DNA from 3 places in the Rhizobium sp. IBUN genome. Region 3 is predicted to be linked to each of the others. Evidence: riboswitches for the same ligand, from Rfam matches in the RefSeq annotation. Region 3 holds a riboswitch; each other region holds the start of a gene.
What was found. A riboswitch is a leader RNA that binds a small molecule or an ion and turns the genes downstream of it on or off. The one in region 3 is predicted to bind thiamine pyrophosphate.

Region 1 (4,144 bases), on a different contig from region 3:
AAGAAGCCAAGCCTGGCCATCTCGTCGCCTGCCACGCTGTCAACTCAGGACAGACTGAATGACGCTGAAGGTCGCGATCATCGCTGACGATTTGACCGGCGCGCTCGACACGGGAACCCCCTTTGTCGACGCCGGACTTTCCGTCGCTGTCGCGATCGACGTCGGGGCCATATCGGAAACGCTTGCGACCGGTAGCGAGGTCGTGGTGGTCAACACGGCTTCGAGAGCTCTCCCGGAGGAGGAAGCGGCAGGAAGGGTCAGCGCTGCGGCGAAGGCCCTTCTTGCCGCCTCGCCTCAAATCGTTCTGAAAAAGATCGACTCCCGGCTTAAGGGGAACGTTGCAGCGGAAAGCGCAGCTTTGGCTGCCTCCTTCGGTCACGAGGCAATCGTGGTGGCACCAGCCATTCCCGATCAAGAGCGTTTGACCCGCAACGGTCACGTCGTCGGTCGTGGTGTCGATCGGCCGCTGCCGATTGCCGAGCTTTTTGACGCAAGTGACACCGAGGTGCTGGTCCGCGATGCCGAAACGGACGGCGATCTCGACCAAGTGGTTGAGGCACACGACTGGACGAACGCCCTTGCCGTCGGCGCCCGCGGTATCGGAGCCGCACTTGCCCGCAAGATCGGGCAGCCGAACAGGACAAGCAAAGCGTTTGCCGCATCGAGCCGGACCGTCTTCGCCTTCGGCTCCCGCGACCCGATCACAACAGCACAAATGGCCAGGCTGGAAGGCACCGAATGCCTCGCCGCAACCATTGATGCCCCCATGGGAGCAGTGCCTCCCGAAGCGCGATTTGGCTTGCCGATTCTCCTTCGCTGCACCGGCGAAATCACCAGCGAGGCTGCGACAGTTGCCGACCGCTTCGCGAAAGGCGTAAAATCGGCCATAGAGATGACGCGCCCGGACATGCTGATGGTCGGCGGGGGCGATACGGCGCTCGCGGTTTTCCGCGCGCTCGGCATTCGGGTCCTGAGGCCGCAGGGCGAAATCGAGGCGGGTATTCCGTGGTTCGACGTCGTAACGGCAGACGGCCTGCTTTTCCGTTGCGCGGTGAAGTCCGGGGGCTTCGGTAATTCTGATAGTTTGGTAAGACTGATTGCACAGAATCAGGCGGCATAGGACATGCCGACGGGGAGAGTGAAGGTGGACGAAGGTAGCGGTGTATCGGCGAAAGCCCAGACGGCCTCGGCGGCCAAGCCGGAGCGCGGCAAGGCTGTCAAGCTGGTCGATCGCGTCTTCGACCAATTGCAGGAGCGTATCCGCTCGGGAAACTATCCGCCGGATTCGCGGCTTCCCGGTGAGCATGAGCTTGCATCGATGCTCGGCGTCTCGCGTCCGATCGTGCGCGACGCCTTGGCGCGGTTGCGCGATCAAGGTATCGTCTATGCCCGTCAGGGAGCCGGCACCTTCGTCAGCGCCCACGGTTCGCCGACGACGCAGCTCTCCTATTCTCCGGTGAAGACGATCGCCGACATCCAGCGCTGCTACGAGTTTCGCCTGACGATCGAGCCTGCCGCCGCCTACTTTGCTGCCAAGCGCCGTGACGAGGCGGCGATCCAGAAGATCGCGGCAGCACTCGCCGATCTGCGCGAGGCGACCAGTCACCAGCTTCATCGCACCGACGCCGACTTCACCTTCCATCGGGCCGTCACCGAAGCCGCCAACAACCACTACTACACGGCCTCGATCGACGCCCTGAAGGCTCACATCGCTGTCGGCATGCACCTTCACGGCCTATCGCTCCTTGGTCCGCGTCAGGGCCTCGAGCAGGTCTACGAGGAGCACAACAAGATCTACCTCGCCATCGTCGAAGGACGTGCGGAAGACGCGCGGGCTTTGATGAAGGCGCATCTTGAGGGTTCGCAGAGCCGCCTCTTCGAGGGCCGCGTTCTGGACCTTTCCATGTAGTTACGGCAGTCGGCTTGACAGCTTTGCTGCTCTGGCTCTAACCTTTTCGCATTCACCAGGGGGGTCCCGGCAAGGGGCTGAGATACTGCTATCGTGCGCAGTGACCCGTTGAACCTGATCCAGTTCATACTGGCGTAGGGACGGTGCAAGCGCTCGAAGGCATTGGATTCACGCGCGGAATCCGTGCCGGCGTCTTTTCATCATTCCGGCTGAGGACTGGGTCTCCAAACTTGAAACTTGGAGCCTCAAACCATGAATATTGCCGCAAAGACCATCACCCCGACCGTCACAACAGGGCCCCTACCGGCCTCTCGGAAAATCTACATCCCTGGGGACATTCACCCCGATGTCCGCGTGCCGATGCGCGAAATCAGCGTCCACCCGACATCGGGCGAGCCACCGGTCACGGTCTATGATTCCTCCGGCATCTATACGGTCGAAGGCGCTGACATCAGCATCGAGCAGGGGCTTCCGGAACTGCGCCGCAGCTGGGTACTCGCGCGCGGCGACGTCGAAGCCTATCGGGGTCGCCAGATGCGCCCCGAGGATAACGGCTTTGCCAGCGGCGAGCGGCTGACGCCGGAATTTCCCGCCAAGCGCCAACCGCTCCGCGCCAGGGACGGCAAGGCCGTGACCCAGCTCGCCTATGCGCGCGCCGGTATCATCACGCCCGAGATGGAGTTCATCGCCATCCGCGAAAATCTCGGCCGCAAGGCTAAGGCCGAGGCAATTGTGCGCGACGGTGAGAGCTTCGGCGCCCATATTCCCGATCACGTCACCCCGGAATTCGTCCGACAGGAAGTCGCCGCCGGCCGCGCCATCATCCCCGCCAACATCAACCACCCGGAAGCCGAGCCGATGATCATCGGCCGGAACTTCCTGGTGAAGATCAACGCCAATATCGGCAACTCCGCCGTCACCTCCTCGATGGCCGAAGAGGTCGAGAAAATGGTCTGGGCCGCGCGCTGGGGCGCCGACACCGTGATGGATCTCTCCACCGGCCGCAACATCCACAACATCCGCGAATGGATCATCCGCAACTCGCCGCTGCCGATCGGCACCGTGCCGCTCTATCAGGCGCTGGAGAAGGTCGAAGGTATCGCCGAGAACCTGACCTGGGAGGTCTATCGCGATACACTCATCGAGCAGGCGGAGCAGGGCGTCGACTATTTCACGATCCATGCCGGCGTGCGGCTTCACTACATCCCACTTACGGTCAACCGCGTCACCGGCATCGTTTCACGCGGCGGCTCTATCATGGCCAAGTGGTGTCTTCATCACCATCGCGAAAGCTTCCTTTACGAGCATTTCGAGGAGATCTGCGACATCTGCCGCGCCTATGACGTCTCCTTCTCGCTCGGCGACGGCCTGCGTCCGGGTTCGATTGCCGACGCCAACGACGCCGCACAATTCGCCGAGCTGGAGACCCTCGGCGAACTGACGAAGATCGCCTGGGCCAAGGACTGCCAAGTCATGATCGAGGGCCCAGGCCATGTCCCGATGCACAAGATCAAGGAAAACATGGACAAGCAGCTCGCCGTCTGCGGCGAGGCGCCTTTCTACACGCTGGGACCACTGACGACAGATATCGCCCCGGGCTATGACCACATCACTTCGGGCATCGGTGCTGCGATGATTGGCTGGTTCGGTACGGCGATGCTTTGCTACGTCACCCCGAAGGAGCATCTGGGTCTCCCCGACCGCAACGACGTGAAGACCGGCGTCATCACCTACAAGATCGCCGCCCACGCTGCCGATCTCGCCAAGGGTCACCCGGCAGCTCAATCTCGCGATGATGCGCTGTCGCGCGCCCGCTTCGAATTCCGATGGGAGGATCAATTCAACCTGTCGCTCGATCCGGAGACGGCCCGCAGCTTCCACGACGAGACGCTGCCGAAGGAAGCGCACAAGGTGGCGCACTTCTGCTCCATGTGTGGCCCGAAGTTCTGCTCGATGCGGATTTCGCACGACATCCGCGCTGAAGCGCAGAAAGAAGGGCTCGACGCCATGGCGGCGAAATACCGCGAGGGTGGCGATCTCTATATGCCGATCGATATCATCCAAGAGTCGCGTGACTGAGATGCATGTCCTCGTCAAAGGGGCCGGCGTTGCCGGCCTCACGGTCGCGCACGAACTCACTCTTCGCAGTGCTGACGTCACCGTTATGGATCCGAATCCAGATTTCGGCCAGGCAGCCTCATGGCTCGCGGGCGGCATGCTGGCACCGTGGTGTGA
Region 2 (4,144 bases), on a different contig from region 3:
ATTGGCTCATGGGCACTGCCCATAGCGCAAACCAGGGGGGAAGGGAAAGGGCCGCGGCTCAGGCTTCGTCAGCGATATCCTTGACGCGAGCGTCAAAAACACTTTCGAAGCCGGAAATGAACTTCTCGAATAGCTCTCCGAACGCCTCGATCTCCTCCGGCTTCCAGTCTTTGACCACTTCGGAAACGAATGCGAGCTTCTGCGCGCGTATTTCCGACAGCAGCCTCTGCCCGAGCGGCGTCATCACGACGATGATCCGCCGCGCATCCGCCTGAGATGCCTTTCGCCGCAGAATATTCCGCCCCACCATTTCAGCGACGATGCGGCTTGCGCGCGAGGGGTCGATCCGCATCATCTCGGCAATCGTCCCAACCGTTACGTCGCCAGCCTCATGTGCACGCCGCACAGCGTCCAGCACGTCGAGGTGTGACAGCTCGAGGCCCGGTGCGACACTTTGGATCGCGAGCCGACCGATCAGTCTCCGCCCGGTCATGAGACGCATACGGGTCATGCTTTGCCCAATGCGCAGGATGTCAGGCTCGTGCGTCTCGGCGTCAGTATCGGTCAGATTCGTCAAGCTCTCGTTCATTGCGGAAACATAGCATCTCAGGCGTCAATTGAAAATATGCCATTGTCAATCAAGTGACATTGACAAATATATGCTAATAGCACATAAATAAGCACTCCCCAATATGGAACGACACTTCATGGATACTCAAATTGCCGCGGCGCCGCTTGTGACGGATCACCGCCGGCGGTTCATCCTCTTCCTTTTCCTGATGGCGGCCATGTTCATGGCGACACTCGACAACCAGATCGTCGCAACGGCTTTGCCGACGATCGTCGGCGAGTTCGGCCACCTCGAGCGGTTCAGCTGGGTCGGCTCCGCCTATCTTCTCGCCGTGAGCGCGGTGATGCCGCTCTATGGCAAGCTCGGTGATCTCTTCGGCCGCAAGTATGTAATGATGGCCGCGATCATGATCTTCACGGTCGGTTCCGCCGTCTGCGGACTGGCGGTATCCATGAACACGCTGATTGCGGCCCGCGTGCTGCAGGGACTTGGCGGAGGCGGGATCATGGTCTCGATCTTCGCCGTCAACGCGGACCTCTTCGAGCCGCGCGAACGGGCGCGGTACCAGAGCTATTCCAGCCTCGTTCTGATGGCCTCGGGCGCTATCGGACCCGTCCTTGGCGGGGCAATGAGCGATCTTTTCGGCTGGCGCTCGATCTTCCTCGTCAATGTTCCGATCGGTTTCGTCGTCCTTGTCGGTCTGGCTTTGATGCTGCCCTACCGGAAGCCCAACCGCCGTCCGAAGATCGATTACGCCGGCGCCCTGCTGCTCGCCTTGACGACGGCAAGCATCGTTCTCGCCGCCGATGGCTCTCAGGTTTTCGGCTCGCTTGTCGCTCCTCAAAGCCTGGCGATCATGGCGCTCGGTGTAGCGGCGGCGATCGGTTGGATCTTCGTCGAGCGTCGCGCCGCGGAGCCGATCGTTCCCCTGTCGCTGTTTCGCAATTCGACATTCAGCCTGCTGCTCATCATGTCAATCATGAGTGGCGCGATCGGCATCGGCATGGTCAATTATTTCGCATTGTTCCTGCAGACGACGACCGGCCTTTCGCCGTCCGCGGCCGGGGCCTTCTTCATTCTTCTGACCGGCGGCATCGTCTGCGGGTCGCTCTCTGCGGGCCGCATCATCTCCATCACCGGGCGCTACAAGCCGTTCGCGATCGCAAGCCTGACCTGCAGTGCCATCGCGTTTGTGCTGCTCACTCAGGTTCATGTCGGAACACCGGTCATGGTGATCGGGGCGGTGATGGCTCTCCACGGCTTCGGCGTCGGCCTAGCACAGCAGGTCCCGGTCATCGGCGTCCAGAATGCCGCTCCGGCGCGCGACGTCGGCGCCGCAACGGGATCAGTGACGCTGTCACGCATGGGCGGTGCATCGATTGCCATCTCCATTTATGGTGCGATCATCGGCTCGCAGCTCGGCAAGACCGGACTCTCCATTCCCGGCGTGACCGATATCGAGCAGCTGACGCCAAAGATGCTCGCGGCGTTGCCGGAGCAGGTGCGGCAGGCCGTCGCCGACGTCTATGCCAATGCGTTCACGCCGCTTTTCATCGCTTCGTGCGCGATCGCTCTCATCGGCCTTTGTGCTGCCTTGATGCTGAAACCCACGCAGTTGCCACGCGTGGTAGAGGTGCGACCGGCGGCAAGTGCCGAAGCCGCCGAGTAAATGCCAATGGCGGCCCAAGGGCCGCCCCTTGCAAGACGCCTAGCGTGGCGATACATCTCAAGCGCTCTAACGGGGTGCCCGTGCCATCAGGCACGCGGCTGAGAGGCTGAAAGCCAACCCGCGGAACCTGATCCGGCTAACACCGGCGGAGGGATTAGACGCGTGACATCTGGCACCGCCCTTTTCCCCTTCAAGCAAACCAGAGGAGAGGTGCCATGTTCAAATTCAAATTCCCGAGCCGTTCGTTGCTTGCCACGATCTTCATCGCGACTGCAACCCTGACCGGCGCCGGCGCGCAGGCGGCAGACAAGACGCTTACCGTCTACACTTATGAAAGCTTCATATCCGAATGGGGTCCGGGGCCGAAGGTCAAGGAAGCGTTCGAGAAGACCTGCGGCTGCAATGTCAATTTCGTCAGCGTGGCGGATGGCGTGGCACTGTTGTCGCGTCTTAAGCTCGAAGGCGCCGGCACGAAGGCAGATATCGTGCTTGGCTTGGATACGAACCTGACCACGGAAGCGAAGGCGACCGGCCTGTTCGATGCGAGCGGTATCGATGTCGGCGGGCTCAAGGTGCCGGGCGACTACAAGGACGATGTATTCGTGCCGTACGACTATGGCCACTTCGCCGTCATCTACGATACCCAGACGATCAAGAACCCGCCGCAAAGCATGAAGGACCTAGTCGAAGGCGACCCTTCGCAGAAGATCGTCATCGAGGACCCGCGCACCTCGACGCCCGGGCTCGGTCTCCTGTTGTGGGTAAAATCCGTCTACGGCGACAAGGCGCCGGAGGCCTGGGCGAAACTCAAGAAGCGGGTTTTGACGGTAACGCCCGGTTGGTCAGAGGCCTATGGGCTGTTCACCAAGGGGGAAGTACCGATGGTGCTTTCCTACACGACATCGCCTGCCTATCACATGGTCGCGGAGAATACGGACCGCTACCAGGCCGCTGCATTTTCAGAGGGCCATTACATACAGATCGAAGTGGCCGGACTGCTGAAGAATGCGCCTGACAAGGAACTTGCGCGCGATTTCCTGAAATTCATGGTGACGCCGGGCTTCCAGGACACCATTCCGACCAACAACTGGATGATGCCGGTTTCCGCGACATCGCAACCGCTGCCGGATGCGTTCGGCAAGCTCGTGAAGCCATCAAAGACCTTTCTGATGAGCTCTGACGAAGTTGCCGAGAATCGCAAAGCCTGGATCGACGAGTGGCTGGCTGCCATGAGCATGAACTGATGCTTTTGACCAAGGCAGAGATGCGACGGGCGATGCTGGGCGGGGCCGCGAGCCTCGCCGGCATTATCGCTTTCGTCGGCCTTGCGATCCTTGCTTTGCTTCTCTCGAGCGGCGGTTCGTCGATTCTTGCGACCGTGTTTGAACCGTACATCCTGCGGATATTGCGTTTCACGCTGTTGCAGGCCGTGCTCTCCACCGCGCTCTCCATCGTTTTTGCCATTCCGGTCGCGCAAGCCCTGGCGCGTCAACGGCATTTCCCCGGCCGTATCTGGATTATCAGGCTGATGGCCGTGCCGATGGGGCTTCCTGTTCTGATTGGGGCGCTCGGATTGATCGGTATCTGGGGGCGGCAGGGCATCATGAACTCGGCGCTGCTTAAGTTCGGCCTGGCGGAACCGGTCAGCATATATGGGCTCTCGGGGATCCTGCTGGCGCATGTCTTCTTCAACATGCCACTGGCGGCCCGCCTGATGCTGGCCGCACTGGACCGTGTGCCATCGGAATATTGGCTGATGGCGAGTGGCTTGGGCATGCGCTCCGGCTCGACTTTTCGCTTCATCGAATGGCCGGTCCTGCGCTCGGTCGTCCCCGGTATCGCCGGCCTGATTTTCATGCTGTGCGCCACGAGCTTCACGCTTGTGCTGATGTTGGGTGGTGGCC
Region 3 (4,144 bases):
TGCGTTCGCCGGTGAAGAGCGTCGCCGGGTCGCCGGAAGGTTCGCGCGTGGTTGCGACCAGCATGCTGACCTTTGAGGTATTCTGCGTTGCCGCCGATAGCGCAACAGGGGCCATGACTCCGCTTGGATGACCGCAGCTGGCAAGAACTGCCGCGACGAGCAAAGGTGCAAGTGTCCGAACAGTACGGGCAGCAATCACGTTCCGGTTCCCTCATTGAAACGCAAGCACCTTACGGTGGCCGGGCTTTGGTGAAGTACTCTCACAGAAACGACGCGAATGTTACGTGCAATTCGCGCTCCATGCCCTAGGGCCACGACGAACGATCCACGACAAGCTCAATTCGGGTCTGAAGCCGTCTACCCATCTCGAGCTACGCCTTCGGCTTCCGCAGCTTCACTGCCACACAATGCTTGTTTTCGGCATCCCAAACGCTGTCGGTCCTGCAGACCGGCTGCTTCGGCGAGCAGGACTTTCCCGCCAAGGTGGATTTCAAACTGCGAGTGCACAGGCACCTCCCTTTTTCCCAACCCCAATTTTCGGGACAACTGACGCAACGCTTCGTCTTCGGATCAACGAACCGGCCGGTCCCACAGGAACAGGTCGAGCGCTTGGCATCCCACGACGCGCCCGCGGCGCACGCGACGCAAGTTTTCCTTCTCGAATCCCAGTTTTTCCCCTCCGGACAAGTTCCACTCTCATTGACCGCATTGCCGGGAGCCTTCGCCGAAGGGTGCTTTTGTGGCTCGATCGCCTGCTGGCCGGGACAAGTCAGCTTCTGATCGCACTGCAGCGAGCAGCCGACCACCCCGCGAGACCGGTTGACCGGCGTGTCTGGATATTCAAAGGGACAGGGCATCTGCTGCGCGCCTGCCGTCCATCCGAACAGCAAGATCAAACCGAAGAGAAGAAGACGACATCCCAACATTTCAGAAGACTAGGCCCCGACATATCATCTGTCCAGCTTGTCACAGGCGCGACCCTGGACCTGCGCACGGGAGTTCGCTTGACCAGCAGCTGGGAGCGGATCCAATGGCCCGGCGTATCGATCAGACCTCATTTCCGTGCCGGAGCCGGAGCCCGATGATGTCGAGGTGGACGCCGCTCGCCTCCTCCAGGGCATTTCCCGGCATCGCCGGGCTCACCCGGCGATGTCCATTTTATGGATGACAGGCGCGCGCTTCTCTGCGAGAAGAAGGCAGTGAGAGACAGGGGCGCCCTCCCAAGGGGCTGAGAAGGACCCTTTGAACCTGAACCGGATAATGCCGGCGGAGGGAGTCGCTCGGGACGTTTCGCCTCCTGCGTCAGTCCCCGCGCCTTTCTCCCCGATCGAAAGGCGCACCATGCAAGATCAGACCTTACCGGGAATACTGCTCAGCGAGTTGCGCGCGCAACCGCCGCTTGTTCACTGCATCACCAACTTCGTTGCCATGAATATCGCAGCCAATGTGCTTCTGGCCGCCGGCGCGTCTCCCGCCATGGTGCATGCGGAAGAAGAGGCTGGCGAGTTTGCGGCGATCGCAGGCGCACTGACAATCAACATCGGCACACTGTCGTCATCCTGGTTGCGCGGCATGGAGGCGGCAGCCCTCGCCGCCAGCCAGTCCGGCAAGCCATGGGTTCTCGATCCGGTTGCCCATTATGCCACCGGCTTCCGCCGGGCGGCCGTTGATCGGCTGCTGGAACTCGGTCCGACGGTCATTCGCGGCAACGCCTCCGAGATTATCGCCCTTGCCGGTGGCGAAAGCCGGGGCCAGGGGGTGGACAGTCGTGACGGGGTCGAACAGGCCGAGGAATCAGCCCGGCTGATTGCGAGGACACACGGTGCGACGGTCGCGGTAACCGGCGTGGTTGATTTCGTCACCGACGGTGAACGAGCTGCCTGGATTGAAGGCGGGTCTGCCTTGATGCCTCAGGTGACCGCACTCGGCTGCGCACTGACCTGCCTCGTCGGAGCATTCACGGCGATCCGGCCTGCCGCGCCGTTCGAGGCAACGGTTGCAGCGCTTGCGACCTTTGCTGTTGCCGGCGAGATGGCAGCCAGCAGGGCTGATGGCCCGGGTTCGTTTTCTCCGGCGTTTCTCGATGCGCTTGCAGCGCTTGACGCCGCGCTTCTCGATCACCATGCGAGGGTGCGTTCCGCATGAGAAACATCGACCTTTCACTCTATCTCGTCCTCGATCCCGGTCTTTGTGCCGGCTTCGGCATGGTGGAGACCGCGCGGGCGGCTGTTGCTGGCGGAGCGACCGTTGTCCAGCTGCGCGACAAGCATGCCGATACACCCCTGATGATCGAAACAGGTCGGGCGCTCAAGGCGGCTTTGTCTGGCACCGGTGCCTTGCTCATCGTCAACGATGACGTCGAGGCTGCCGTCGCAATTGGTGCTGACGGTCTGCACATCGGGCAAGAGGACTTGGATGCGCCAACTGCCCGCGCGCGGATTGGAGACGATATGATCCTTGGCCTCTCCGTTGAGACCGAGGCACTGGCCGCGCGGGTCGATCCGGCAATCGTCGACTACGCGGGTATCGGCCCGGTCTTTGCGACATCGACGAAGGCGGATCACAAGGAGCCGACCGGTTTCGCTGGCCTTGCACGCCTCGTGCGCGTCTGCCCCGTTCCCGCAGTCGCGATCGGCGGGCTGAAGGCGGTTCATGTCGGGGATGCCTTTGCTGCTGGCGCTGACGGTCTTGCCGTCGTCTCTGCGATCTGCGGCACCCGTGACCCTGAGGCGGCGGCTCGTGAGATCGCGGAAAACATCAGAAAGGTTCACCGATGATCCGAAACGTTCTCTCCATTGCCGGATCCGATCCTTCCGGCGGCGCCGGAATCCAGGCGGACCTGAAGGCATTCTCTGCCCGCGGTGTCTACGGCATGGCGGTGCTGACCGCGCTGACGGCACAAAACACACAGGGCGTTTGCGGGGTCCATCTGGTTCCGGCTGCCTTCGTCGCCGACCAGATCAAGGCAGTGTTTGCCGATGTCCGCGTTGATGCAATCAAGATCGGCATGATTGCCAATGCCGAAATTGCCGACGCTGTCGCCGATGCGATCGAACCCCACAAAGGCATTCCGATCGTTCTCGATCCGGTCATGGTCGCCAAGGGCGGGGCTGGCCTCCTCGATCTGTCTGCGATCGACGTCCTCACCCGCCGGCTGCTGCCGCTCGCGACGCTGCTTACTCCCAATCTTCCGGAAGCGGCAGCACTCCTGCATGGACCTTCGGCCGATACCCGCGCGGCCATGGCCGAGCAGGCGCAAAGCCTGCGTGCTCTTGGCCCGGAGGCGGTGCTGGTCAAGGGCGGTCATCTGCCAAGCCAGGAGAGCCCTGATGTCCTGGCGACAGCCGCGGGACTGAGCTGGTTCGAGGGGCTCCGGATACCGACGGCGAACACGCATGGCACCGGCTGTACACTATCGAGCGCGCTTGCCGCTGAGCTCGCGAAGGGGGCGACGCTGCCCGAGGCAGTGGCGGAGGCGAAAAGCTACCTCGCCCATGCCGTCGCGCAGGCGGATACGCTTTCTGTCGGTTCCGGGCACGGGCCGGTTCAGCATTTTCATGAGCTTTGGACGTTGAGAGAGGGACATTCGAGATGACACTGGCGATCAGCGAACAAACCATCATCATCACCGGGGCCGGGCGTGGCCTGGGCGCCGCCATCGCTGCTGCCTTTGCCCGCGAAGGCGCGAAGGTCGCAATCAACTACCGCAACAGCCGCATCGAGGCCGAGGCGCTTGCCGCGTCGTTGGGTGATCGTGCCCGGGCGTTCCAGGCGGATGTCCGCGACAGCGAGGCCGTCAAGCGCATGGTGGCCGAGGTCAAGGATACACTCGGTGCGCCGACGACAGTCGTGCACAACGCCTTGACCGACTTCAGCTTCAACGGAGACGCCCGATCGAAGCTCGATCAATTGACCTGGGGTGAAATGACATCCCAGCTCGATACGGCCGTGAAGGGGGCGTTGAACCTGATCCAGGCCACCCGCCCGGTCATGGCCACTGCAGGTTTTGGGCGGATCATCACGATCGGCACCAATCTCTTCCAGAACCCGGTGGTGCCCTACCATGACTACACGGCTGCCAAGGGTGCGCTTCTGTCCTTGACCCGCACGGCGGCCGCAGAGCTTGGCCCATCAGGCATTACCG

Region 1: linked by a shared signal. The riboswitch ahead of thiC (phosphomethylpyrimidine synthase ThiC) and the one ahead of thiM (hydroxyethylthiazole kinase) in region 3 are both predicted to bind thiamine pyrophosphate.
Region 2: linked by a shared signal. The riboswitch ahead of thiB (thiamine ABC transporter substrate binding subunit) and the one ahead of thiM (hydroxyethylthiazole kinase) in region 3 are both predicted to bind thiamine pyrophosphate.

Annotation. Positions count from the first base shown of each region.
Region 1 is NZ_AZNV01000001.1:297,605-301,748, reverse strand. It holds gene RHIBUN_RS0101350 (oligopeptide/dipeptide ABC transporter ATP-binding protein) at 1-62, shown strand, start outside; gene RHIBUN_RS0101345 (four-carbon acid sugar kinase family protein) at 59-1,120, shown strand; gene RHIBUN_RS0101340 (FadR/GntR family transcriptional regulator) at 1,139-1,909, shown strand; TPP riboswitch at 1,957-2,068, shown strand; gene thiC (phosphomethylpyrimidine synthase ThiC) at 2,162-3,988, shown strand; gene thiO (glycine oxidase ThiO) at 3,990-4,144, shown strand, end outside.
Region 2 is NZ_AZNV01000001.1:260,582-264,725, forward strand. It holds gene RHIBUN_RS0101160 (thiamine diphosphokinase) at 1-10, opposite strand, end outside; gene RHIBUN_RS0101165 (MarR family transcriptional regulator) at 59-589, opposite strand; gene RHIBUN_RS0101170 (MDR family MFS transporter) at 708-2,240, shown strand; TPP riboswitch at 2,301-2,411, shown strand; gene thiB (thiamine ABC transporter substrate binding subunit) at 2,456-3,484, shown strand; gene thiP (thiamine/thiamine pyrophosphate ABC transporter permease ThiP) at 3,484-4,144, shown strand, end outside.
Region 3 is NZ_AZNV01000028.1:77,348-81,491, reverse strand. It holds partial or broken gene RHIBUN_RS0122885 (alpha/beta hydrolase) at 1-115, opposite strand, end outside; TPP riboswitch at 1,199-1,292, shown strand; gene thiM (hydroxyethylthiazole kinase) at 1,342-2,145, shown strand; gene thiE (thiamine phosphate synthase) at 2,142-2,777, shown strand; gene thiD (bifunctional hydroxymethylpyrimidine kinase/phosphomethylpyrimidine kinase) at 2,774-3,595, shown strand; gene RHIBUN_RS0122860 (3-oxoacyl-ACP reductase) at 3,592-4,144, shown strand, end outside.